3 regions of the Pararhizobium sp. A13 genome follow, and region 3 is predicted to be linked to each of the others. Evidence: predicted binding sites of a transcription regulator. Region 3 holds the regulator's gene; each other region holds the start of a gene.
The links. The regulator LexA, encoded in region 3, represses DNA repair genes until DNA is damaged. The targets are predictions, from matches to a motif close to TGTTCNNNNTGTGTTCNG.

Region 1 (2,266 bases), 480 kb from region 3:
TGCGGCTTTTCAGGTAGTGATCCGGCGTCAGGCGGAAGCGGCTGTCATCCGACACCATCGCATTGTGCGCGACAGCCATCAGCGCGTCATGCGCCTCGAATTCGGCCGGCGACGGAAAGAACGGCTCGTTGGTCGCCACCAGCGGCAGATCGAGCTTGTAGGCAAGATCGATGATCCGCCCTTCGTGGCGGCGGTCGTATTTGCCGTGACGCTGAAGCTCGACGTAAAGGCGGTTGCCGAACAAAGCGGCCAGCGTTTTCAACCGCGTCTCAGCCAGAGCTGCATGACCCGATTTCAGGGCCATGTCGACCGGTCCACCCGACGCGCCGGTGAGCGCAATCAACCCCTCCGTCCCGCCTTCCTGCAGCCAGGACAGCGCAATGCGGACTGACTGGTTGCCTTCGCCGCCGAGATAGGCGCGGCTGACGATATCGACGAGACGGACATAGCCGGCATCCGTCGCCGCGATCAGCACGATCGCCGGAAGTTTCGCCAAGTGCTGCGCGTGTCCGCGCTTGTCGCCTTCGGCCTCATCCTCCATGTCGATCGACAGCTGGCAGCCGATCAGGGGCTGCAGGCCATCGTCCATGCATTTCTGCGAGAATTCGAGCGCTGCAAACAGATTGTTGGTATCGGCGATGCCGATCGCCGGCTGACCGTCTGCAACGGCCTTGCCGATGATCTTCTTGATCGGTAAAGCGCCTTCGAGCAGCGAGAATGCCGAATGAACGCGAAGATGAACGAATTGCGGCGACGCGTTGCCTGAAACGCTGCTATCCTGTCGCTTGTCGCCTGTTGCGTCCGCCATTTGCGCACCCCGATTCCCGTGAGGGCTCAGGATATCCTGTTTCCGTCTTTCGATGTCCAGATTTCATCTGGCAGCTGCGGGCTTTTCCCGGCCATCCGCCGTTTGTCCACAGGGACGAAAGCCTGAAGCAACTGGCTGCGAAAAAATCACATGCCCATAACGATGATCGAAAAGCTGGCCACGAACATGGCGATCGAGGCGAAAGCAGCGAGGTCCCGAATAAAGTCAGTCATTTGAAGGCTCCTTTTTCGTTATGTTCTTTTTATGTTCTATTTATGTTCGCGCGTCAAGCAGCAGTTTGGAAGTTGTCCGCGGAGGGAAATGGCATGGTAAACATTTCCTCTCTCCGGATTTCGAGGCATCTGGACGTCTTCCGATTGGCCGACTAATTTCACCGCCACGACCATCAGGGAACGAACGATGAAAATGCCACGGACCGCCGCGACGCTGTTTTTTTGCCTTTCCGCACTGACTGCGCAGGCGGCAGACATGATCGATCCCAGCCGGATCATTTCCGCGGCGACAGGGGATTGGGACAAGGATGGCAGCCCTGACCTTGCCTTGCTCACCGAACCGCCGGAGGGCAGCGAGGATGATCACGGAATCTACATCTACCTGAAGGGCGAGACCAACCGCCTTCAGTTGAAGACCTTTGCCCCTAGCAAGGTCTGGGGCAGTGTGGCGACCTATGGGCAGGAACCGTTCATCGAGGCGTTGCCAAACGGCTCGATCCTGATCACCTCACACAACGACTCCATCGGCCGCGACCGCTGGGAGCAGAAGCTCACGATCGCCTACCGCAATTTCGACTTCGTGGTCGCGGGCTACACCTACACGTCCTACGACACGCTCGATCTCGACAACACCACGGAATGCGATTTCAACGTGCTGACCGGCAAGGGCAAGAGCAACGGCAAGCCGGTCGCGACGAAAGGTGAAATCGTGCTCTTGAAGGATTGGTTGGACGATCGCGGCCAGGCAGTTTGTGGCACCCAATAGCGTTGCCTGGCAGCGCTGTCTTTCGATTGTTTACAGCTCGACGACCTTGCCGTCCTCGATGGTGACGCGGCGGTCCATGCGCGAGGCGAGCTCATAGTTGTGCGTGGCGATCATGGCCGCAAGGCCGGACTGGCGGACCAGAGCCTCCAGTGCCTCGAAGACGTAGCCAGCGGTTTCCGGATCAAGATTGCCGGTCGGCTCGTCGGCCAGCAGCACCAGAGGCGCATTGGCGACGGCGCGGGCGATCGCGACGCGCTGCTGTTCACCACCCGAGAGCTCCGAGGGGCGATGCTCGGCGCGATGGCCGATGCGCATATAGTCGAGCAGCGCAGCGGCCCGTTCACGCGCCTCGGCCTTCGCGAGGCCGGCGATCAGCTGCGGCATCATGATGTTTTCGATCGCCGTGAATTCCGGCAGCAGATGGTGGAACTGGTAGACGAAGCCGATGTCGTTACGGCG
Region 2 (2,266 bases), 340 kb from region 3:
CAAACAGCATCAGCGGATTGCGCAAAAGAATAATCGCCACGCCCTCCCAGAGCGTGTCGGCCGCAAGCAACGTGCCGTCCAGATCGACGCACAGCGGAATATGCCGTGCTTCAGTGCGAGCATCCATAAGATCAAACCCCGAGAATACGTGCCGGGACAGTCCCATGATCAGCTTTAAGAAAAGCAAACAGTGCACGCTTCACGAGTATCAAACTACTGCGGTGGTTAACGATTCCCCGATATAAATAAGAGAATTCAATCAAGTCCGATCCAGTTCAACGCATCGCGCCAATCGGTCATGCGAACCGGCGTTCCGTGCGATCCGGTCTGGAACAGGACGAAGCGGCTCGGATAGCCAGCCGTTTTCAGCGATCGGTAGAGCGCGATCTGATCGGCTGCGGCGTAGACGCTGTCGGCGCTGCCATGGCTGAAGAACATCGGGAGTTTCTTTTTGTAGGCGGCACTCTTCATGAACGTCTGATCGGTGGGGCCACCCATGATCATCATGCCGTTGAGAGCCGCTACCGCCTGTGGATTGCGCGAGATGCCCCAGCAGATGAAGCTGCCCATCGAAGCGCAGGCCAGCACCACCGGCCGACCCGGAGATTGCTGCTGCGCGTGGGCGATCAGTCCGGCAATGTCGGCCACGCCGTTGTCGTCGAAGGAGCGGACGCTCGGCGCATAATAGACACCGCCGTTTTCGACGGCGAGGTTCTTGAGGCGGTTGAAATTGCCGCCGAAGGACCAGTCGTTGGCCCCCAGGCGCCGGTCGCCGCCCCGGCCATGGATGAAAATCACCGAAAACGCCGCACCGCGCTCCCGGCCGACACGGGTAACATCGAGTGGCCGTCCTGCCGCGTCGATTGTCTCGTTGGCCTGTTCGCTTTTCACGCCCAGCGAAACATAGGCGCGCTTTGCCCTGCGCTCGGGAACCTGATCGCGGCCGTTGATATCGCGCATCTCCTGGTAGTCGACGACACGGTAGTCGCCGCCATCCACCGTTTCGAGGACGATTCCATAGGAAAACAGCTCGTCCTTGAACGGCTTCAGCTGTCCGGCCGCAGCTGGAAAAGTCAGAGCGGCCATCGCGGCGCAGGCGAGAAGGCTGCGAAAGATCAAATGAGCTGTGGACAGGTGCATTCGGGATGTTCCTCTTTTGGTCCAGGCCTTGCCATCGGGCCTTCCGAAACGCAACAGTTGACGCTATTGAAGGCGCGATTGGTGTATATGCAGGCATCCGGCCGAACGATATGGCGAGGTCGGTCGCTCTGACGCCAAGAGTCTGGCAGAATTCCGGCGATTCGCGCAGACATTCATGGCGGCTTCATCCGCAACCTTGATCGTGCGAAAAGTCGCCACCACGGAAAGACCTCTGAACAGACTATGACCGACAGCAACGATCTCTTTTCAGCATTTCCCGAGAAACCCAAGCGTGCGACGGAACCCGTTGTGCCGAAGCCGGTTACGCCGGTCGTCGCCGAGCCGACAGCTGAACAGCGCACCAATGCCACGCCTGCGCTGAAAACGGACAATGGCGATTACAATGCGTCGGCCATCGAGGTGCTCGAGGGGCTGGAGCCGGTGCGCCGCCGTCCGGGCATGTATATCGGCGGCACGGACGAAAAGGCGCTGCATCACCTGTTCGCTGAAGTCATAGACAACTCGATGGATGAGGCGGTCGCTGGACACGCGAATTTCATCGACGTCTATCTCGATGCGGAAGGCTGCCTCTCCGTCACCGATAACGGCCGCGGCATTCCGGTCGAGAACCACCCGAAATTTCCAGGCAAGTCGACACTCGAAGTAATCATGACGGTGCTGCATGCCGGCGGCAAGTTCGACAGCAAGGTCTATGAGACCTCCGGCGGTCTGCACGGCGTTGGCGTCTCGGTCGTCAATGCGCTGTCGGACATTCTCGAGGTCGAGGTCGCCCGCAACCGCAAGCTCTACCGCCAGCGCTTTTCCCGCGGCATTCCGCAGGGCGGGCTGGAGGAGCTCGGCGACATCCAGAACAGGCGCGGCACCAAGGTACGCTTCCATCCGGATCCGGAGATTTTCGGCGCGCACGCGAAATTCGATCCGGCACGGCTGTTTCGCATGGCCCGCTCCAAGGCCTATCTGTTCGGCGGCGTCGAAATCCGCTGGTCCTGCGATCCCGCGCTGATCGAAGGCACGGAGACGCCGGAAAAGGCCGTCTTCCACTTCCCCGGCGGCCTGAAGGACTATCTCCAGGCGACAATGGGCAAGGAATTTACCGTCACCCGGG
Region 3 (2,266 bases):
AAAGGGCTGCACCATTAAGTGCAGCCCTTTGAAACTGGCTCCCCGGGCCGGATTCGAACCGGCGACCTGTCGATTAACAGTCGAATGCTCTACCGCTGAGCTACCAGGGATCATCTGCGCGCTGCAGAAGTGAGGCTGCTAATACAAATGCTTTTCCGATTTGCCAAGCAGTTTTTCAAAAAAAGTGCACAATCTTGTCTGACTGTGGAGAACTCCCCATCTGGGGAGAGCGGCGCACTTGAAGAGCCGCAATGCAAATTCGCTCCGTGGTGCTCGCCATCGGACGTGTAGCAGGTGAGTTTATGGCAGAACCGCAGAAAACGAAAAAATTCGGTATCGATGCGCGCGCGCATGAACTCATTCTCGGGTCGTGGCGCCTGCGCCTGCCTCAATCGCGGGCCTTGCGCATTGCACTTGGTGCCGTGCTGCTCTTTGGCGGTATCCTGGGCTTCCTCCCGGTTTTGGGCTTCTGGATGGTGCCCTTAGGCCTGATCGTGCTGTCGCATGACCTCGCCTTCGTCCGGCGCCAGCGCCGCAGACTTTCCGTCTGGTGGGCGCGCAAGCGGCAGACGTCGTAACCCGGCGCCAATCTGCAAAGGCCTCACCGGGGCTGGAGGGGCTGCAATCAAGTCGTGGCGGATAAGGCTTTCACGGCATCCTTGGCCGCCGGAATGATTTCCTGAACCTGCGTCGCGGCATCATTGTCGGTGCTTTCGCCGAACATCTCGACGCCGCCCCAGGCAATGAGGGCAAGCACGAGGCTGCCGATCAGAACCATCAATACCGGTCGGCCCAGCAATCCCTGCCGCGCCTCGACACCGCTGAGCGGAAAACGGCCGGACGGTTGCGAATGTTCCGCGGCGGCGTGATGAATGCCGGCTTTCGGCGGGACAAGCCCAATAAAATCGCGCTTTGAAAAAGTTCAACGAATTTTAGGGACTTGCGGAACACATATGGAACATATAGTGTTCGTTCTTGATTTGTTTCTCGATCCGGAGTGATCTTTCATGCTGACCCGCAAGCAACAGGAACTGCTTCTGTTCATTCACGAAAGAATGAAGGAATCGGGTGTGCCGCCGTCCTTCGATGAGATGAAGGATGCACTGGACCTCGCTTCCAAATCCGGCATTCACCGGCTGATCACGGCGCTCGAGGAGCGCGGCTTCATCCGGCGTCTGCCCAACCGGGCGCGCGCGCTTGAAGTGATCAAGCTGCCGGAGGCCTATTCCATGAGCCTCCAGCCCAAGCGTGGTTTTTCGCCGAGCGTTATCCAGGGCAGCCGCGGCGCTCCGCCGGCGCCAGCCACCGCCAAGGCCGTACCGGCCAGCAATGAGAACAGTTCCGTTTCTATCCCGGTCATGGGGCGAATCGCGGCCGGTGTGCCGATCTCGGCGATCCAGAACAATACGCACGATATTTCCGTGCCGCTCGAGATGGTCGGGAGCGGCGAACATTATGCGCTGGAAGTGCGCGGCGATTCGATGATCGAGGCCGGCATTCTCGATGGCGACACCGTCATCATCCGCAATACCAACAGCGCCAGCCCGGGAGAGATTGTCGTCGCCTTGGTGGACGATGAGGAGGCGACGCTGAAGCGGTTTCGCCGCAAGGGTGCATCGATTGCGCTCGAAGCTGCCAACCCTGCCTACGAAACCCGGATTTTCGGCCCCGACCGAGTCAAGATACAAGGCAAACTGGTCGGTCTGATCCGACGTTACCATTAAGCGGCAAGCCGAATCCGGACGCCAGCGGACGCAGACGGCTGATTTTCTTTGAAAATTGACGGGAGCGGGGGCTTGGCAATGATCCGGCGCGTCGGCACATCCGCTAAAGCGCATCGCGTCAAAACGGATTCATGCGCTGCGCTTTAGGTCTTTGTTTTTATGCATGTGGTTGTCCCAAAACCGCGGCACACTTTTGGACGACATGCATTAGGCGCGGCATTTCCTGAGGAACCGAAGCGGCAATGGATGGGAGACTGGATTCTCCCATGAGAAAAAACTGGAATTCGATCATGGCGTCTTGCACTGGAACGGAAATCGGTCTAAACGCCCGTCACGATTAAGTGATGATCGTTACGAGGCCTCGTGGCGGAGTGGTGACGCAGAGGACTGCAAATCCTTGTACCCCGGTTCAATTCCGGGCGAGGCCTCCAAAATTTTCCACAATGAAATTAAAGCCTTATGGGCGATTCTGGACAATTGACTTGATGCCAGCATGTCGCATCATGTTGCAATCCAGTTCCCTTGATTTCCAACGGTTTCCG

Region 1: the regulator LexA is predicted to act here: its motif matches at 1,063-1,080, upstream of dnaE (DNA polymerase III subunit alpha).
Region 2: the regulator LexA is predicted to act here: its motif matches at 1,147-1,164, upstream of parE (DNA topoisomerase IV subunit B).

What each region holds. Positions count from the first base shown of each region.
Region 1 covers NZ_CP149510.1:2,700,631-2,702,896, reverse strand. Annotated here, with positions in the region: gene dnaE (DNA polymerase III subunit alpha) at 1-808, opposite strand, end outside; gene WI754_RS13275 (hypothetical protein) at 1,229-1,807, shown strand; gene WI754_RS13270 (ABC transporter ATP-binding protein) at 1,838-2,266, opposite strand, start outside.
Region 2 covers NZ_CP149510.1:2,842,622-2,844,887, reverse strand. Annotated here, with positions in the region: gene WI754_RS14080 (UbiA family prenyltransferase) at 1-127, opposite strand, end outside; gene WI754_RS14075 (alpha/beta fold hydrolase) at 256-1,140, opposite strand; gene parE (DNA topoisomerase IV subunit B) at 1,384-2,266, shown strand, end outside.
Region 3 covers NZ_CP149510.1:3,180,471-3,182,736, reverse strand. Annotated here, with positions in the region: tRNA gene WI754_RS15735 (tRNA-Asn) at 36-110, opposite strand; gene WI754_RS15730 (hypothetical protein) at 303-578, shown strand; gene WI754_RS15725 (hypothetical protein) at 626-778, opposite strand; gene lexA (transcriptional repressor LexA) at 1,008-1,724, shown strand; tRNA gene WI754_RS15715 (tRNA-Cys) at 2,082-2,155, shown strand.